One region of the Clostridium senegalense genome, then DNA from elsewhere that is predicted to be linked to it. Evidence: predicted binding sites of a transcription regulator. Region 1 holds the regulator's gene; the other holds the start of a gene.
The links. Region 1 encodes Rex, which represses fermentation and respiration genes when NADH is low (regulators of the CRP and FNR family bind a similar motif). Its sites were predicted from a motif close to ATTGTTAANNNNTTAACAAT; they were not measured.

Region 1 (10,771 bases):
CATTTTGGAATTTATCCATATTTCTTACAAGCATTGTAACTTCATAACCTTTTGTAGCAAGTACTTGAGCTATTCCAGCTCCCATAGTTCCGGCACCGATTATACATATTTTTTTCATAACAAAACCCCCCAATTTTTAGTTGAAGCTGTTTAAATATATGACCCACTTAAAAATCCAATAGCTTATAAGTGCCCGATATATAAAACAACTAACTTAAACCTTATTTTTTTAAGTTTGTATTATTTTTAACTATCATAGATAAAATTTAATGATAATTAATAATCGATAATCAAAAATAAAATTTTTGATACTTTTTAAATAATTTTTGTATTATTAACTTATTAATTATCTATTATTAACTACCATGTTCATTACTATTTATATAATCTTTTGAAAATATTATTACAACTCTTTATAAGAATTGTATATATCACCTAATGTTTATTCCTTATTTTTAATTAATTTATAAAAATTATATATGTTTTTACATTTTAAATTCATTAGATAAATTTAAATTAAAGTTTCTTCCCCTATGTTTTTCATATGTTTAATTTTTAAAGATGGAATTTAGGAATAATTCCTAAATTCACATCTTATTTGGTTATTATAAAAGTGTTATATTAACCACTTATTATTTCATAGCTTTTAATTGTTGAACTAATTCTGGAACAATTTTTTGATAGTCTCCAACTAATCCAACATCAGCAACTTGCATTATTGGTGCATCAGCATCTTTATTGATTGCTATTATATAGTTACTATCTTGCATTCCAGCTAAATGTTGGATAGCTCCAGATATACCACAAGCTATATATATTTGAGGTCTTACTGTTTTACCAGTTTGTCCAACTTGTAGTGCTTTATCTATCCAGCCATTATCAACAGCTGCTCTTGATCCTGATAAAGTTCCGCCGATTTCATCAGCAAGTTCTTTTAATATATCAAAGTTTTCTTTGCAACCTATTCCTCTACCACCAGATACTAATATATCAGCTTCGATTATGTCAGCTACTTCTTTTAATATTTTTTTAACTTCTAAAACTTGAGTTCTGATATCAGATTTTTCTAATTCAAAAACAGCTTTTTCTATTTTAACTTCTTTGTTTGTATCTTTTTCAAGTTTTTCAAAAACTCCAGGTCTAACAGTAGACATTTGTGGTCTATTGTCTCCACACATGATAGTAGCCATTAAGTTACCACCAAATGCAGGTCTAGTCATTAATAAGTTTTTGTTTTCAGGATCTATATCAAGTGCTGTACAGTCAGCAGTTAATCCTGTTGATAATCTAGCAGCAACTCTTGGACCTAAGTCTCTTCCTATAAATGTTGCTCCTATGAATATTACTTCTGGTTTATGACTATTAGCTAAATCAGTTATAACTTTTGCATATCCATCAGTAGTATAATGTGCAAGTTCTTCTTTATCAGCTAATAAAACTTTATCTGCGCCGTAAGCAGTTAATTCTTTAGCCATATCTTCAACATTATGTCCTATTAATAAAGCTGTAAGTTCAACTCCTAATTTGTCAGCTATTTCTCTACCTTTTCCTAAAAGTTCTAATGAAACTTTTTGTAATTCTCCGTCTCTTTGCTCTGCAAATACCCAAACACCTTTGTAATCTGCTATATTCATGGTTCTACCCCTCCTATTTTTCCTACTAAATTAAGTGTTTCTCTTTTAGTTTACCTATTGCAATTGAAGCTGCTTCTTTTGGTGAAACTGTAAATATTTCACCTTGTCCTTTAGCTTCTTTAGCCCAAGATTTTTTAACCTTTGTAGGTGAACCTTTTAATCCTAGAAGGGCTACATCTACATCTATATCTTTAGCAGTCCATACTTTTATTTCTTTATTTCCTAATTCGAATATATTTCTTATATTCATATATCTTGGTTCATTTAAAGTTTCTATTGCAGTTAATAGAACTGGTGTTTTAACTTTGATATATTCATATCCATCTTCCCAAGCTCTTCTAACTTTTAATCCGTCTTCTAAAACGTCAACTTCTTCAACATATGTTATTTGTGGTAAGTTTAAATGTTCTGCAATTTCAGGTCCAACTTGTGCAGTATCTCCATCGATTGCTTGTCTTCCAGCAAATATTACATCATATTCTAATTTTTTGATTACTCCAGCTAATGCATGTGATGTAGCTAAAGTATCAGCACCAGCGAAAGCTCTGTCTGTTACTAATATTGCTTCATCAGCTCCCATTGCTAAAGCTTCTTCTAAAGCTTTTTGAGCTTGTGGAGGTCCCATTGTAACAACAGTTACATGAGCACCATGTGAATCTTTTAATCTTAATGCTTCTTCTAATGCACTTTTATCATCTGGATTTATTATTGAAGGAACACCATCTCTTATTAGAGTTCCTGTTTTTGGATCTATTCTAACTTCAGTTGTATCTGGAACTTGTTTTATACAAACAACTATTTTCATCGTTAATTACCCCCTATTTTAAAAGACTTCCTGCAATAACCATTTTTTGAACTTGAGAAGTACCTTCATATATTTCTGTTATTTTAGCATCTCTCATCATTCTTTCTACAGGATAATCTTTAGTATATCCGTATCCACCAAAGATTTGAACAGCTTTAGTTGTAACATCCATAGCTGTATTAGCAGCAAATAATTTAGCTCTTGCAGCTTCTACTGTATATGGTAGCTTATTATCTTTGTTGTAAGCAGCTTTATAAACTAATTGTCTAGCAGCTTCTACTTGAACATCCATATCTGCTATCATCCATTGAAGACCTTGGAATTTAGATAATGATCTTCCGAATTGTTTTCTTTCTTTCATGTAAGCTACAGCTTCATCTAAAGCACCTTGTGCAATTCCTAAAGCTTGAGCAGCTATACCAATTCTTCCTCCATCCAATGTTTTCATTGCGATTTTGAAACCTTGGCCTTCTTTTCCAAGTAAGTTTTCTTTTGGAACTATACAATCTTCAAATACTAATTCTGTTGTTGAAGAAGCTCTTATACCTAATTTTTCTTCAACTTTTCCTATTGAAAATCCTTTAAAACCTTTTTCAACTATAAATGCTGAAATTCCTCTTGTTCCTTTAGATTTATCTGTCATAGCAAATACTATAAATACATCTGCAACTCCACCGTTAGTTATGAATATTTTAGAGCCATTTAATATATAGTTATCTCCATCTAAAACAGCAGTTGTTTGTTGTCCTGATGCATCTGTTCCTGCGTTAGGTTCAGTTAAACCAAATGCTCCTATTTTTTCACCTTTTGCAAGTGGTGTTAAGTATTTTTCTTTTTGTTCTTGATTTCCGAACATATCTATTGGAGATGCACATAATGAAGTGTGTGCTGATAAAATAACGCCTGTTGTACCACAAACTCTTGATAATTCTTCAACAGCCATAGCATAAGAAACGTTGTTTCCACCTGCTCCTCCAAATTCAGTTGAAAATGGAATACCCATCATATTGTATCTTGCCATTTTCTTTACATTTTCCATTGGAAATTCTTCTGTTATATCTATTTCAGCGGCAATAGGTTTTACATCTGTTTCTGCAAACTCCCTTACCATTTGTCTTACAAATTCTTGTTCCTTAGTTAATGAAAAATTCATACTCCCCATTCCTCCTATTTAATTTTTAAAAGGCTAATTTTCTTATTTTTTCAAATTTCAAACTTGATTTTCCATTACAATTACGTATTAAAATAAGTTAAAGGATTACATATTTTTAAAGTTTTTATCCCTTTTCTCTAAAAACGCTTTCATACCTTCTTTTTGGTCATAAGTACTAAAACACATACCAAAAGCTTCTGATTCATAATTTAATGCACTATCAATGTCCATTTGCATACCTTTGTTTATTGCTTCCTTACAAAGTTTAACTGCAACTGGTGCATTATTGCATATTTGTTTTGCCATATTCATAGCTTCTTCCATTAAAACTTCTGGTTCTAAAACCTTATTTATAAGGCCTATATTAAATGCTTCTTCTGCTTTTATTATGTTAGCTGTGAATATCAACTCTTTAGCTTTACACTCTCCCACAAGTCTAGCTAATCGTTGTGTTCCACCAAAACCTGGTGTTATTCCAAGTCCAACTTCTGGTTGTCCAAACTTAGCTTTTGCTGATGCGATTCTAATATCACAAGCCATAGAAAGTTCGCAACCTCCACCTAGAGCAAAACCGTTAATAGCAGCAATAACAGGTTTGTCCAAAGTTTCTAATCTTCTGAAAACTTTGTTTCCAAGTATTCCAAAGGCTCTTCCTTCTAATGCATTCAATCCTTCCATTTCTGAAATATCAGCTCCTGCAATAAAAGCTTTACCTTCCCCAGTTAAAATAACAGCATAAATCTCATTGTCTTTTTCAATTAAATCAATGACATTGTCCAACTCTTTTAAAGTTTCTGAATTTAAAGCATTCAATGCCTTAGGTCTATTAAATTTTACAATACCTATGTTTCCATCCTTTTCAAGGATAATATTTTTAAATTCCATAATGCTGTCCCCCATGAATATTTTCCCACAAATTGTTATATAATTCACAATTTTTACTAAAAATAATAATTGAAGTCCATCAACTTCAATTACTATTATATCCTCACTGGTATATATTTGCAACATAAGTTGATGATTTTTTCTGAATTATTTTAATTAATTATTAATTTTAGTAATTTCATTTGTTTGTAAAATTAAAACAATTTGTGTTTTTATTTAACAATGTAAAGACCCTACAGGCTTTGTCACTATATTCTTTAACTAAGATTAGTATAGAAAAGTTTCATAAAACCCTATTTTCTTTACATCTCACTAAATAATGTATGATTTATTTTTTTTATTATGTATTAAAATTCTTTCATTTTTTAAACATTTTGTGTATTTGTTAACAAAATATTTACTTCTGTTTTTTATCCTTAAATCTCTTTTTTTCTACAAAAAAGTGAAAAAGATCATCGCAATTTTATTTTCTATTTTTGATGACCTTTTCACAAAAGCTATTCAGTTAATTTACTTTCATTTAGTAAATAACTTAAAGTCATTAAACTTTCGCTTAAATGAACATTTTCTACTATTACATCACTTGGAACTTTTAAATCTACTGGCGCAAAATTCCATATAGCTTTAATTCCTGATGATGTTATAATATCGCAAACTCCTTGTGCTCTTTCTTTTGGAACACAAATTATTGCAATATCTACTTCATTATTTTTAATAAAGCTTTCTAGATTATCTATATCTTCTATAGATACATCTCTTATTCTTAAGCCAATAAGTTTAGGATTTATATCAAATATTGCCTTTAAATCAAAGGACATTCTTTGAAAATAAGTATAATTTGCTATAGCTTGCCCGATATTACCTGCACCTATAATTATTGTATTGTACTCTTTATCTAATCCTAAAATTGAAGATATTTGAGCTAATAATTCTTTTACATTATATCCATATCCCTGTTGACCAAAGTCACCAAAACAATTTAAATCTTGTCTTATTTGTGAAGCTGTAAAGCCTATTTTTTCACTTAATTCATTAGATGATATTCTATCCACATCATTTTCTGCAAGTTCTTTTAAATATCTATAATATTTAGGAATTCTCTTTATAACTGCCATTGATATATTTTTCTTTCTATCCAAAAAAAACACCTCCAAAAATATATTTTTAAAAGGTAAATCTAAAAAATAATCATATATGATTATTTCAAATCTTTGTACCTAATCACAAAGACTTTTTCCTTTTTATTTTTAAATTGAATTTATAATAACTAAATCTAACTATAGGTTTCAAAACAATATTTTTATTTATACATTTTAAATTTTAGAAACCTAGTTATAGGATTCCAAAATAACCTTTTAAATTATTCATTGAAAATTTTGGACACTTTTCAAGTAAGCATACACTTGATAATATCTAAAATCTAAAAATATATATAAATTAAAACTTTCCTATATTTTATTAATAAGCTTAATTCTGAATTTTTATAAATATTCCAACTCAATTATTCATCAACTAAAATTTATTTTACAGAATTACAGAGTTACTTTATTCATATATTATGTAAAATAATATTTTTTATTTTTCAATTGTAAGTTTCATTTCAAAATTATCGTATACATACTTAATAATACATATAATTTAAATATAATTAAATCTAAAAATTTATATAGAAAGACTATAATTAATAAAATATCGTTTATATTTTACCATATTACTTGAAATTTGTTTATATATATTTTCAAAATTGTTTCATTCTTTTCTCTATTTTCTTAATATTCACCTTGTTTTTTCAATAAATTTAAACATTTATATATAAATCTTAATTTTTTTGTTATTTATTAAACTAATTTATATGTGTAAAATTTTAATTTTAAAACAAATGAAACATGTACTATAAATATATGTTTCTAAATACAAATATACCTTAACTATACCTATTTTTCATTTATTTATACATTTATTTAAATTGTTCATTACATCATTAATTAGATAATAAATTTTTATTTTTTTATACAAATTAGAAGAAATATAAACATTATTGGTTTTAAGATATAAAAAAACTTTTAGTATTACTATAAGTATAGCAAATAGTTGTTATATTACCTATTTATTATATAATTTATAAATTTAAGTATATTTTTATATAAATAATTTGTATTAATTTAAAGTTAAAAGAAACTGGACTAATCCAGTTTCTTCTTAAATTCTTATAAATTCTCTTCCCATTCTTCGTATAAGTTAGATAGTAATTCTTCCTTTTCACTTAATAATTCATTTACCTCTACACTTTTTTCTGGATTAGAATATATTTCTTCTTTACAAAGTAATTCTTGAAGCTTTTCTATTTCACTTTCTGTTGTTGCTATGTTTTCTTCAAGATTTTTTAAATACTTTTGAATTTCTCTTTGTTTTTTCTCTTCTTCCCTTTTTTTCTTCTTATCTAATTTTATTTGAGTTTTCGTAATCCCACTACTTTGTTCTTCTTGTTCAAATCTTAAAGGGTTGTTTTTCTTCTCTATATAATAAGAATAATTTCCTAAATATTCTTTTATTCCATCTTCATTTAGTTCAAAAATTTTACCTACTACTTTATTTAAGAAATATCTATCGTGAGATATTACAAGTACTGTTCCATCATAAGATAATATAGCATCCTCTAAAGCTTCTCTTGAAACTATATCTAAATGGTTTGTAGGCTCATCTAGAAGTAAAAAATTATTTTGCGATAACATAAGTTTTAGAAGATTTATTCTACATTTTTCTCCTCCACTCAACTTTTCAATTTTTTTAAACACATCATCACCTCTAAATAGAAATGCTGCAAGATATGTTCTTATTTCCGTGGTAGTTAATTCTGGAAAATCATCCCAAACCTCATCTATTATTGTTTTATTCAAATCTAAATTAGATTGTTCCTGATCGTAATAACCTATGTTTACATTTTTGCCTAATACTTTGATTCCACTATCTGGTTGTATTTCATCCATAATTATTTTAAATAATGTAGTTTTTCCTCTACCATTTTCACCTATAAGCGCAATTTTATTTTCTCTTTTTATATCCATATTAACGCCTGTAAATAATACTTTTTCCCCATAACTTTTACTTAATTCTTCAACATATAAAACATCATTTCCACTTTTTATTCTAGTTTCAAAATTAATTCTAGATGCCTTTTGGTCTTTATGTGGTGCTTCTATTCTTTCAATTTTATCTAATGCTTTTTGTCTACTTTCTGCTGCCTTAATACTTTTTTCACGGTTAAAAGACTTATACTTTTGAATTATCTCTTCTTGTCTTTTAATTTCTGCTTGTTGCAAACTAAATGCCTTTAATGCTACTTCGTAATTTTTCTTTTTCAAGTCAATAAATGCTGTATAATTACCATTATATATTTCAGCCATACCATATGATATTTCTATAGTTTTATTTGTAACTGCATCTAAGAAAAATCTATCATGGGAAATTATAATAATGCTACCTTTATAGCTCTTTAAATATTCTTCTAACCATTCTATAGCATCTAAATCTAAATGATTTGTTGGCTCATCTAAAAGCAATATTTCTGGCTTTCTAAGTAAAAGCTTACAAAGGGCTACTCTAGTCTTTTGACCACCACTTAATATGCTTATTGGCTTTTCAAAATCTTCTTCAAAAAATCCTAATCCTTTCAAAACTCTGCTTATTTCACCTTTATAAGTATATCCACCTCTATGTTGATATAATTCTGTTAAGGTTGTATAATCCTTTATTAATTTATTATGATAGTCAGCTTTAGCTTCATCATATGGTTCATTCATCTTTTCTTCTAATGTCTTCATTTTTCTTTCCATATTTAAAAGTTCTTCAAAGACTAATAGTAGTTCACCATATATAGTATTGTCTGACTCTAATGATAGATTCTGAGATAAATACCCTACCTTTTTGCTTTTATCTATAAAAAGCTCTCCACTATCATATTCCATCTGTGAAGTTAATATTTTAAACAACGTAGACTTACCTGCTCCGTTAGCACCTATAAGCCCTATCTTTTCTCCTTCATTAATACTAAAAGTAATGTCTTTTAAAATAACATCTATTCCAAAACTCTTATGAATCTTATTACAACTTAAAACTATCATTGTTTTTCTCCTTTACTATAGTAATGCTAATTTATATATATTTAAATTCCTACTTTATCAATTGTAGGTACAGTATTTTTTTACACATAATTATATTTTACTATAATACCATTATTTTTTACATTACTTTATTTGTTTAGTTAATATTTTGATATAAAATTAAAAACATTAACTCTTAACTTATGAACTCTTTCCACTAAAAAAAGCCCCGAAGGGCTCTTTTTATTATCTAACTACTTGTAATTTTAATTCTGTTTCATTTCCATTACTATCTACAGCTTTTAGCAATATAAAGTCCCCATTTTTAACATCTTTAACATCTACTGAGAAGTCATATCCATTTACTTCTGGTCCAACAGGTGTTGGATAATCTGATACTTTAATAAGTTCACCATTTACATAGAACTTGTAACCCCATAGATTATCATAAACCCTTCCTTTTAATGTAACAACATCACTAGTTGCAGTTATCTTATTATCTACTACTTCTGGACTTTCTATTTCTATTACTGGTTTAATAGTATCACAGCTAATTTTATATGCATGATCTTGTAAAACCTTGCCATTATAATCTACCGCTTTAATATTTACTACATTTATTCCTTCACTTAATTGTAATGATTTAGAGAAATTAACTGTTCCATCATTATTTATAGCTAAATTAATTTTTTCTCCATTTATAATTAAGTCTTTTATTGGTCTATTTATTTTACCACTTATAGTATATTCATTTTGATTCACAGTAATTTGACCTTGACTAAATACTTTATCATCAAATGTTATTGATGCTGGTGGTATTTTTCCTACTGGTATAACAGTTGAAACTCCCCCTAAATTATTTGCATAATCAAATGCACCTATTTCTATTTGATTTAAAGTATTAGCTTGTAAACCAGTTATAGTCTTGCTATAAAGCCCTGTCTTACTATCGTAAGTTACTGCTGCTTTAGTAGCTTCAACATTTAATGCCCCATTTATAACTACAGGGAATTCACCCTTTTCATTTACTCCAGATAACTCATCATTAGCTTTAAAGTAAAGTTTTATAGCACCATCTTCTAAATTTTCATATTTTACAACTTCAACATTTGGTCCAACTGTATCAACTTTAACTGGCATTTCTATTACTTGCTCCTGTGCACTCTCATAATCTACTTTTAATTTAACTTTATAAGTGTAGTTTCCGTCTGAAACATTTACATAACTACCTTTAGATTTGTCAAACACTTTACCATCCCAAGCTAAATCATCAGCTATCATTGGTATTGTTCCTGATTCAGAACTAATGATTTTCTTTCTATAATTTTCTGTAGTTCCTAAATTTCTAACTAATTTTCCATTTTCATCTACTATTTCTACTGATGCTGTTTTAGCATTTCTCATCAAATATAATCCTGGATAAATTGTATCATTCATAGAATCGCCATTAGGGCTTATAGCTATTTTAGAACTATCATATTTATTACTTTTATCTTCATTCTTACCTACAACACCCATTATAGAATCTTCTGCATTAACTTTAGTAACAGCTAAGTTTTCAACTAATACACCTGGATATTCCCCAGTTGATTTTAGTGTTTCAACTAATATATGCTTATCTTCATCCCATGCATTATTAGTTGTTATACTTTCCTTACCCCAGTCACCATAATATCCTAAATATGGTATTGCCAATGTTGGCACTTTTTCATTCTTAGGTGTAAATTTAATGAATCCTTCTAAGTATCTATCTTCTGATAATCCACTACCTATTTTTAATGTTACATCTACTTTAGCATTTCCCTTAGCTGGAACTTTAATTTTATCACTACTAAATTCTAAACTAGCATCTTTTTTATTTAAAGCTTTATCTCTTACCATTTCACCATATTCAGTGTTTTCATCTTGAGTTAAAACTCCACCTAACTCTTCAACTTTATATTCTATATCTTCACTGCCATAGTTTTTTAAATCTAAAGTAAATGTAGCTTTATCTCCTCTTATTTCTTTAAGTGCAACGGATGCTTCCCCATTATTTGTTACGGTAACTCTATTTCTTATAGCATCTTCAACTTGAACAAGTCCTGCACCTTGTCTTCTTGGAGAATAAGGAATATTTTTAGCAAATTTATCTATTTTAACACTTGAAGTATTCATCATTATATTTTTAGCATAATCTATTAGTTCTCTACCT
Region 2 (10,771 bases), on a different contig from region 1:
TGTCCTAATACATGTGATGCAAAATTATTATTTGTATAATATCTTTTAGTATCTGGAGAGATTATAAATCCTATAAGACCATTTTTCTTTTGATAATCTTGAATTTTATCTGCTATTTCTTTTTCTATTCTTCTTTTTAAAATTATATTATTTACCGGGTCTCCATTAGGTAATTTAGCTGTCATCATTTTATTAACTTCATCTTTGTCCATACCTAATATACCTGCAACAGCAGAAGAAACTTCTGTCATCTTCATATTTTCTCTTTCTAAAGATTCTCTAAGTGACTTTAAATCTACGTCAACCCTATATACATCTACACTTACTGCCAATTCATTTCCTTCTCTATCTAGTATGCTTCCTCTTTTAGCACTTACCGTAACATTATTATTCCATTGTATAACTGCCTGATTTTTATAGTTATCACCTTTAATTATCATTACATATACTAACCTTATAAATAAATATATGAATAGAGTTATTGAAATTCCTATTATAACTAAAATTCGCTTTCTCATACTTTTCTTGTTAATCCAATTTTCTTTTGCCACTTATTCGCCCTCCATAAAAATTATTTTTCCCCTAATTTTTAAAAGCTTGTACATAAACATACTATAGTTTCTCTAGAATTTTAACCTATACATAAATTAAGTGAAAATTTTTCATGTATAAATTATAATTAGAGCTTACACCTCTATGTATAAAACCAAATTAACCTATAACTCTTACAACTTTTACAATTTAATTAACTGATATGCTTTACTTGGCATTTTTTTCATATACTTAAAATATTATATCATATAAGATATTTTAAATAAATTAGTAATCTGTATATAATTATATTAATTTACATAAAAAAATCCTAAAATGCTTTATTAAATTCACATTTTAGGATTTCTTTTATACAAATAATTTAGCTATTAATACAAGTATAGCTGAAAATAAAGCAGTAACAGGTATAGTTAAAACCCATGTCCATACTATATTTTGAGCAACAGACCATTTTACAGATTTTAGATTTTTAGATGCTCCAACACCCATAATAGTTGTTGAAATTATATGAGTTGTACTTACTGGAGCATGGAATAAAGTAGCTCCTAATATTACTGTTGCCGCTCCTGTTTGAGCTGCAAAACCATTTACTGGACTAAGCTTTGCCATTCCACTTCCCATAGTTTTTATTATTTTTTTACCACCTACAGAAGTTCCAAGAGCCATTGATAACGCACAACTAGCTATAACCCATGTAGGTACTTTAAATTCACTTATAAATCCACCACTTAATAAGGCCATCGTTATCATTCCCATAGATTTTTGTGCATCATTTCCTCCATGGTTTAGTGCCATAAAAGATGCTGCTATAATTTGAAGTTTTTTGAAAAATTTATTTACAACCTGTACTTTAAATGGTTTTAAAATCCAATTTAATAATACCATTATTATATATCCTGCAACAAAACCTATAACTGGAGATAAAAATAACCATAAAATTACACTATGAAAAAGATTATACCAATTAACTACATCCAGTGTATATGTATAAGCAATTCCTCCACCAACTAAGGCTCCTATAAGGGCATGTGAAGAACTGCTTGGTATTGCAAAATACCAAGTTAAAAGATTCCATGCAATAGCTGCTATTAAAACTATCATTATAACCCATTGTGGTATGGCATTATGACTTACAATATTATCACCTACTGTTTTAGCAACTGCCGTTCCCATAAAGGCTCCTATAAAGTTGAATACTGCACATAATAAAATCGCCACTTTAGGAGATAGTGCTCTTGTTGAAATTGAAGTTGCTACTGCTGTAGCTGTGTCATGAAATCCATTAATAAAATCAAATATTATTACCAGCACAACTATTACTGCAGTTATTAAAAATGTACTATGCATGTTTCATGACAACCCCTTCAACTATATTTGCTACATTTTCACAACTATCTAGTGTATCCTCTAACATTTGATATATTTCTTTCCACTTTATAATTGTAAGGACATCTTTTTCATTTTTAAATAGATCTGCTACAGTTTTTCTAAATAACTTATCGCCGTTTAATTCTATATTTTTTATATTTTTAACTTTTGAAGATATATTATTTTTTTTATCTAATAATTTCATTTCATTCATTAATTCCATAATTTCTTTTGTAACATTAACAATCATACTACATAAATTTTCAGCTTGTACATTAGATTCGTTTATATCAAACATTGTAAATCTATGCATAGTTCCACCAATTAAATCTGTAATACTTTCTAAAGATTTACTTATAGCATAAATATCTTCTCTGTCTATTGGAGTTATAAATGCTGTGTTAAGTTCTTTAATTACTTTTGACAGAATATCTTCACCTTCTTGTTCTAACTTTTCTAGTTTCTTAGCTACATTTTCTTTGTTTTTTAAATCGTTTATAGCCTCACCTAAAACTAAAGCTGAATTGTACACATTTGTTGATTGCTCACAAAACATCTTATAAAACTTTTCTTCCTTTGGGTTTAAATTGAACATTTTATCTATCTCCCTACATTTAAAAACTTTGTACTATATTGTATTATTTTGTAACATACAATTTTAGTATAATACGATATTTTAATTTTTTAAATATATTAATTATTTTTTAACATAAACTTAATATAAAACTACATTTTTGTTCCATTTTAATTTATAAATTGTTTATTATATATTAATAACTAAACTTATAACTCGTAATGCTTAACTGTTAAATAACTATAGTTGCACTTATTTTTATTAAATGATAACAAAATTTGATGTATAAACTTAATTTGAAACCCTATATTTTATAATTAATTAAATTAACACTTTTTTTATAAAATTCATATATAGTTAATGCAGTTATAATTAAAATACCTAAAAAAATCTTTACCAAAACAATTTTGAAATCATCCATGTTACTTGACAAAATCATAGTATTAAACATCCCATGCATTAGAGCTGCTGCAAATACAGATTTAGATTTATTCCTAATATATGTAATAATTATAGATATAATAAACATTTGTAGAAAATTAATAACTACTCCTATAATAGGATTACTAGGGTATTTATACAAAATTGTAACAGGAGTATGCCATAAAGCCCATATTAATCCTATTAATAATGACAACTTAAATATTCCTAAAAATTTTAGATTATTATATAAAAATCCTCTCCATGCTAATTCTTCTATGTAGGCTGAAAGGGATGCAATTGATAATCCTATTATTATATTAAATACAAATTCCTTTTGTGAAAAAATAATAGCATTAAACTTAATAATGCTAACTATGTTAATAGTTAATCCCATGGCTACTGGTATTAATATTCCAATCAAAAACCAAATATTAAATTTTAAAGAAACCTTAATAAAACTTTTTAAAGTATCTTTAAATATAAATTTTTCCACAATAATAATTGAAATAAGAGGAAAAGTCATTGATAATCCTATTAAATTCAAAGTTTTTGAATTTGCATTTCCACCAATTTCTTGAAGTATTATAAAAAATATAATTGTAATTACATATGTTAATCCTACAAAAGACAATACTTTTTTTGTACTTTTACCCATTAATAACACCTCATATCTATATTTTATAGATAAGTAATCTTAATTTTAAAAATATAGTATAAAATCTATAAATTTGCATTTATTATATCATTATTGTTAAAATATATCAATTTTCGACATTTATACTAATTAAACTATTTATTTTTTATTATTTTTTAATTTTATATAATATTTTCTGATTTTAAAAATAAAAATACATGATTGACTTTAATTTTAATCAATCATGTATTTAAAAATTCAACCTAGCTGTTAAGTTTATTCATTTGAAAACTTGGATAACTCAATAATAAAAACTTCTCTAAACCAATTTTAATTTCAGCTTTTTATCCTATATCATTTTTATGTTAAGAGCATTGTTTATAATTTTCCTTACTAACTGTATTACATCTAATATTTTTATTTTTTTTTAAATTCCCACTTAATAACGATTTGTATTTCACATACTCAAATAATTCTTCATAATCCAAATTAAAATATTCACTTTTTCTTGATATTAAATTTACATAAAACATTGGAAGTGTTAATTTTATTTTAGATAGTATTTCCTCCATAATAATAATATCTTCATATTTTTTTAGATTATCTTCTATTATGGTATAGATTTTTTTTATGCCTTCATAATTATAATTATAAACACAATTATAGAACTCTTTTAAAATACTTATATCAGAAAACATTCTAGTTGTTTTTACTATTTTTCTTTTTAAGTTTTTCAATGTAGATTCTCTCTCTTTTATTAAAACTAAATTATATAAATCTTCTATATTGTCTATGTTATATATAGAAAATTCTCTTAAATTATCTTTAGCAAATTCTTTTAAAATTTGTGATTTATAACTAACTTCAAAATCTATAATATTTTTTATTTGCTGTAGCTTATTTTCTATAAACAATAATTTACTTATATTTATTTCATTAATTTTTTCTAAAAAGAACTCATTACAGTTTTCATTCCAATAATTAATAAGTTTTTTCTCTATTGATTTCATTTTCATATAATTATACATTACTAAATAGTGATTTACAGTTTCTATTTTACATTTGTTTATTCTACATCTTTTTATTAGATTGAAAATAGCTATATTTTTCATCTTGCACTTTAATGTTAGCTTACCATTTTCTTTTATATCCTTATATATTTCATTTAACTCTTTTTTAAAGTCCAATATTTCTATATCTTTAGGAACATAGATATTCATAGCATAAATTCTTTTATTAAAAAATGCTAATTTTTTTAATAGTTTCATTGAATTTGTATAAAAATCATTTAATTTAACTTGCACATTTTTATCTTTTTCATATTGACTAATTAAAGTTTCAAAGCCATTATTATTAAAAAACAATAATTGATTTTGGATTGAATTTAAACTATATTTTATAGTTTTTATATTAAAATTTTTATTATTAAAAATTGAATTTATATCTTCTAATTCTATAGTATCTATATATTTTTTTAAAATCTTATATTCTTTTAAAGTATCGATAAATTCCTCTTCACTGGGTATATCTTTTTCTATAAGTTTTAATTTTTTTATATCTTTTATATTTTTATCTGAATATGATTTAAATAGTTCTATAAGCTTATTATATTCTTTATTAGTAATAGGATTTGTACTCTTATAATCTATAATATCTTCTACAAAATAATACTGGCACTCCTTACTTTTAACCCAACTTGCTATATCTTTTAAAGTTAAACACTTGTCATTTTTAATAGTATCAACTGCCATTATTGTTCCCCCACTTTACACCTTAGTTTTGTTTTTACAATTTTAAATTCATATTGCATTAGTATGAATCTCAACTTAAATTTATTACTATATTTTAATTTTTAACTAACTACAGTTGTACTTATTTTTCTTAACTGATAACAAAAATAAATATAACTAAATAAATATTTAACAATAGCAGTATATGAAATACAAATAGTTATCTTTATTTCTATTTGTATTTCATATATGTATATTTCATCAAATTATAGTATAATGTAATTTGAATTTACAAATTTTTCATTGTTTGTAAAGATGTAAATTTTTCTATACAGGAGGGAATATTATGAAAAAAACTGCTAGTTTAATGTTAGCGTTACTTGTTGCTACATCTGTTACACTTGCTGGATGTGGAGCAAATAACACTAAAAATGAAAGTAAAAATAATACAGCTACTAATCAAAGTAGTGAACAAAAAGAAGACAAAAAAGAAGATGAAAATAAAAGTGAATTTAAATATTACACTGCTGAAGAGTTAAAAAAAGCTATAGAAAACAACGATAAAGTTGTAATGTTAGATATACAAGTTGAAGAAGAATTTAACGAACATCACATAAAAGGTGTAATCCCTACACATGCTTATCCAGTGAAAACTGATGAAGATAAAGCAAAACTTGATAAAGTTTTAGACAAGCTTAATGAATCTAAGGATCCAATTGTTATAGTTTGTCCTGGTGGCGCTGGTGGTGCTGAAAGAACTTATGGATATTTAAAAGAAAAAGGAATTGACGAAGGAAGATTATTTATCCTTAAAGATGGTCAAAAAAACTGGCCTTATGATGAGTTATTAGAGAAATAATAATTTTAAAAGTCAACTTAGAACATTATGAAAACTGCCTAAAATAGATGTTTCATTCTATTTTAGGCAGTTTTTTAAATTATATATTATAAATTTAGTATATCTTTTAAAATATAACATCGTTATGAATTCTTTAATATATTTAATATTTATTTTTAAAATTGTATCCTTATAAGAATTTCATATTAATATTTTAATTTATCTTACTATATTTTTATTTTGAATTCGCCAAAATCAAATAAGCCACTTCCTTGATTTAATTGACCATTGTCTTCAATTTCTTTAAATCCATGTTTAATTTTTTCAACTAAATTTACATTTATATTTAATTCATTATGAGAAGGTAATATTTTCACTATCCCCTTTAAGTTACTTATCTTATCAATTGATTTTTTAAACAATTGAGGATCCGTACTGGGATAAAACGCATATAAAGTTCCTTTATATATTAAATCGCCTGTATATAAATACCCTTTTTCTTCTTCGAATAAGCAAATATGACCTGGCGAATGTCCTGGAGTATGTATAACCCTAAGTTTTCTTGAACCAATATCTATAATATAATTATCTTCTATTATTTTAGTTGGATTACCAATGTAAACTTTATAATCTTCTATTTTAAAATCTATTGGTGGATTTTTAATAAAAGGCTCCATCATGATGTTTTTACAAACTACACTATTAGGAATGGGAATACCCTTGCTTAGCCATTCTGCATCCTGTTTATGAACATAAATATGATTAAAGAATTTATGTCCTCCTATATGATCCCAGTGCACATGAGTTGTAATAACTATAATAGGCAAATTAGTCAATTTATCAACTTCTTTTTTTATATTTCCTATACCTAATCCAGTGTCAATTAAAAGTGCACATTCCTTTCCTATTAGCAAATATGAATGTACCTTTTCCCAATGACCATATTCACTTATTGAGTAGGTATTGTCATCTATACTTTCAATTGTAAACCATTCTTCCATGTTTCCTCACTACATATTAAAACTTATTATAAATTTATATAGCGTTGCAATCATATGCATAAGATTAATACACATTATTCCAATAAAATATGATATATAATCTATATTATACATTATCTTTTCTTAACAACTACCATATATGGAAATAAATTTAAAAAGAGCTACCATAATAAAATATTTTTAGTATGGTAACTCTTCAAATTTAATAATATTAACGATATGGTATTTGAGATTTCACTATAGTTATATCTTCTTTTTCCCCTTTACTATCTAGGTACAATTGATGTAATTCTAATAATCTTTCAAGACCCTTTTGAGCAAGTTCTATATTAGTTTTAGGACCAATAGTTATGGATGTTATAGGAATTTCCCATTTACCATCTTTGTTTATAAACTTAATCTCTATATAAGGTATAATTACACCATTCCTATTAGTAAATTTAATAACTCTATCATAACTATCTTTATTTAAAGTAAAAACAAGCCTATATTCTTCTTCCTGTTTAAATCCAGGATGTTTAAATATATTTATATAGTAAAGTATTTTTGATAAAACATCTTCTTTAATAATTTTTCTTTCTTCTTCCGTTAAATTGAAACTTTTATCTAAAGATTGGTTCAATATTAATATTAAACTTTTTAAAATTTCCTTTTGTTCTACAGTATCATATATAACTTTTCCAAAAGCTTCATGATAAAATGCATTGTTTCCTTTTGGAGTAATGCTTTTACTATTTGCAATTATATATTTTTTAAAATTTTCTTTTGAACCTACTATATTTTTTAAATCAACTTCAATATTATATCCCTCAAAGTTAGTATAGTTTCCCCAAAGTCCTATTGAATCATTATTTAAAGAAAAACTTAAAATAAATTTATATTTTAATGAATCAACTAGTAGTTTTTTTAAAGTCTTTATGTCTATAACTCCATTGTCTATAGTTTTATATATTTCTTCTATAATATCTATACTATATAATATTTCTTCTCTGTCATTTAAAAATTCACTATTAGTAACCATTAATGATTTTTGGGTTAAAATTTGATACAAAGCACTAATATTAGTATAATGATATACTTTTTTATCAATGTCTATATCACTTGATATATTGTACTTTAAAAGTTTATTTTTTAATAAAGCATAATTTTTACTAATAATACCACCTACTTTTCTACATGATAAAGAGGCTTATTATTTCCATTGCCTTATAATAGTATATGTAATCTTTCATTTACTATATATATTTTTTTAAATTATAATAAATTTTATAAATTACCTTTAAATATATCTAAATGTATCTTAAAATTATTAGAAGATATGATTTTTTTATAGTATATTTTATCATCCTTCATATTTTTATCCTTTTGTGGTGCTACAAATACCTTACATTTATTACAACTATATATTGTATCAATATGTTTTATACCTTCATATGTAGAAAGTTCAAAGGGTCTGTTATCTGCAAAATTAATGCTGTTCATATGTTCTTTACAGAATGGACATTGATAACCACTGTCTACTTTATTTAATTCTAAATCAATTAAAGCAAAAGGTCCTAGATTGTTTTTTAAACTATCTTCAAGTTCTCTACCATATATTTCATCTTCAATCCAACTATGATACTTACTAAAATAATCTATAGCTACTAACCATTCTTCTTTATAATCTATTTTGCTTTCTTTTATAATAGGTTTTAAACTTTCTTTAAACATTATTGGATTATACATTTCTAAAAATACTAACATAATTTTTTCATCTATTTTATTTAATACATCTTTATTATAATGCTTTAATATTGTAGCTAAAACATACTCATAACAACACTTTTTACCAAAAGTAACAGAAAACTCACCAATTTTATAGAATCTATTATAGCTTTGAATAGCTATAAGTTTTATATCATCTTTTTTTAAAGCTTTACATATAGTTAAAAAACTTTTTTTACTTTTTAAATTATATTCAGCCATTAAGGCACATCCCTTCTAAAATTTATACTGGATTTCTAATAAAATTTTTTTTATAAGAAGTCATATTTAAAATTATAACAAATTTATGAAAATTTTTATATAGTCTAATTTTAAAACATTATCTACACTTGATAAAAAGAAAAATAACTAATTTAATCTTTAAGGACTAAACTAGTTATTTATTTCAATAAATTTTATAATTTTAAATTGTAGTTATTTTAAATCATATATTTTTTTATACATATTATAATTTTTATTAACTTTTTCTACATAGTTTTTAGTTTCTTTGAATGGTATAGCATGAAGATTTTCTCCGTCTTTAGAATAATTATCATCTTTTAACCATTTTTGAACATTACCTCTTCCACCATTATATGCTGCAAGCATAAGGTCTAAATCTCCTTCAAATTCAGTACTAAGATTATTAAGATACCAACATCCCATTTTTATATTGGTTTCAGGGTCATACAAAGCATCATAAGTTATTTCCCCCATTCCACTTTGGGATGCGATCCAATCAGCAGTATCAGGCATTATTTGCATTAATCCATAAGCACCTCTATGAGAGACTGCCTTATTTTCAAATTTACTTTCTGCTTTAATGACTGCTGCTACCAAATTAGGATCAACGCTATATTCTCTTGAATAGGTTATTATGTAACCTTCATACTGTAGAGGATACATATTTTTTAATATAGCATCGTGATTAAAGACTAAGATAATTACTAAAGCTATGAAAGCTAATTTAATTAATGCTTTAAATTTTCTCATTTTTCCCCCTTAGTAATATATCATTTAAGATATGTGCTAATTGACTTTTAGTAAAGTCTAAATCCTTACTATTATCAATTACATAATCTGCGTATTGGATTTTTTCTTCTAGTGACAGTTGATTTCTTATCCTCTTTAAAACCTCTTCTTTAGATTGTAAATCTCTTTTTATTACCCTTAGAATTTGAGTTTCTTCATCAACCATAACTAGAATAACATAATCCATATAAATTTGCAGATTATTTTCTATTAATGTTGGTGCATCGACTATTGCAATTTCTTCCATATTTTCTCTGCACTTTTTTATTTTATCAAATATTTCTCTTTTTATATAGGGTATTATGATATTTTCTAAAGTTTTTTTTAATATTTCACTAGAAAATACATATTGGCCTAACTTTTTTCTGTTTAAAGAACCATCTTCATAAAAATATTCTTCTCCAAATTCATTTTTTATCTTTAAAAGAATTTCTGGATAAATATTTAAAACTTCCCTTGAGATTTTATCAGCATCAATTATACTTATATCTTGTTCCATTATCATTTTAGATATGGTACTTTTTCCACTTCCTATACCACCTGTAAGTCCTACTATTATAGTATTACTTTGTGTCATACCATGTATTTCCTGTATTTATGTCTACTTCTAGGGGGACATTTAAAGTTAAAACTTCTTCCATTGATTTTTTTACAAGTTCTTTTACAGCATCAAGTTCATCTTTATATACATTTAATATAAGTTCATCATGAACCTGAAGTATAAGTGTACTTTTAAAGTTTCCTTTTTTAAGCTCATTGTTCACTTTAACCATTGCAACTTTTATTATATCTGCTGCACTACCTTGTATTGGTGCATTCATTGCTAATCTTTTACCTAATGCTTTAAGTATTTTGTTAGAAGATAATATTTCT

Region 2: KQI36_RS17110 (DUF47 domain-containing protein) is a predicted target of Rex. The motif match lies at 2,676-2,695, and genes of this name have one in related genera.

The regions. Positions count from the first base shown of each region.
Region 1 covers NZ_JAHLNC010000019.1:8,458-19,228, reverse strand. Annotated here, with positions in the region: gene KQI36_RS17215 (3-hydroxybutyryl-CoA dehydrogenase) at 1-118, opposite strand, end outside; gene KQI36_RS17210 (electron transfer flavoprotein subunit alpha/FixB family protein) at 633-1,634, opposite strand; gene KQI36_RS17205 (electron transfer flavoprotein subunit beta/FixA family protein) at 1,660-2,439, opposite strand; gene KQI36_RS17200 (acyl-CoA dehydrogenase) at 2,453-3,592, opposite strand; gene KQI36_RS17195 (short-chain-enoyl-CoA hydratase) at 3,698-4,477, opposite strand; gene KQI36_RS17190 (redox-sensing transcriptional repressor Rex) at 4,975-5,616, opposite strand; gene KQI36_RS17185 (ABC-F family ATP-binding cassette domain-containing protein) at 6,685-8,598, opposite strand; gene KQI36_RS17180 (S8 family serine peptidase) at 8,824-10,771, opposite strand, start outside.
Region 2 covers NZ_JAHLNC010000018.1:9,030-19,800, forward strand. Annotated here, with positions in the region: gene KQI36_RS17100 (stage V sporulation protein D) at 1-551, opposite strand, end outside; gene KQI36_RS17105 (inorganic phosphate transporter) at 901-1,899, opposite strand; gene KQI36_RS17110 (DUF47 domain-containing protein) at 1,892-2,515, opposite strand; gene KQI36_RS17115 (CPBP family intramembrane glutamic endopeptidase) at 2,799-3,572, opposite strand; gene KQI36_RS17120 (transcriptional regulator) at 3,917-5,302, opposite strand; gene KQI36_RS17125 (rhodanese-like domain-containing protein) at 5,628-6,140, shown strand; gene KQI36_RS17130 (MBL fold metallo-hydrolase) at 6,347-7,120, opposite strand; gene KQI36_RS17135 (DUF2971 domain-containing protein) at 7,332-8,171, opposite strand; gene KQI36_RS17140 (hypothetical protein) at 8,387-9,088, opposite strand; gene KQI36_RS17145 (lytic transglycosylase domain-containing protein) at 9,302-9,859, opposite strand; gene coaE (dephospho-CoA kinase) at 9,846-10,475, opposite strand; gene polA (DNA polymerase I) at 10,462-10,771, opposite strand, start outside.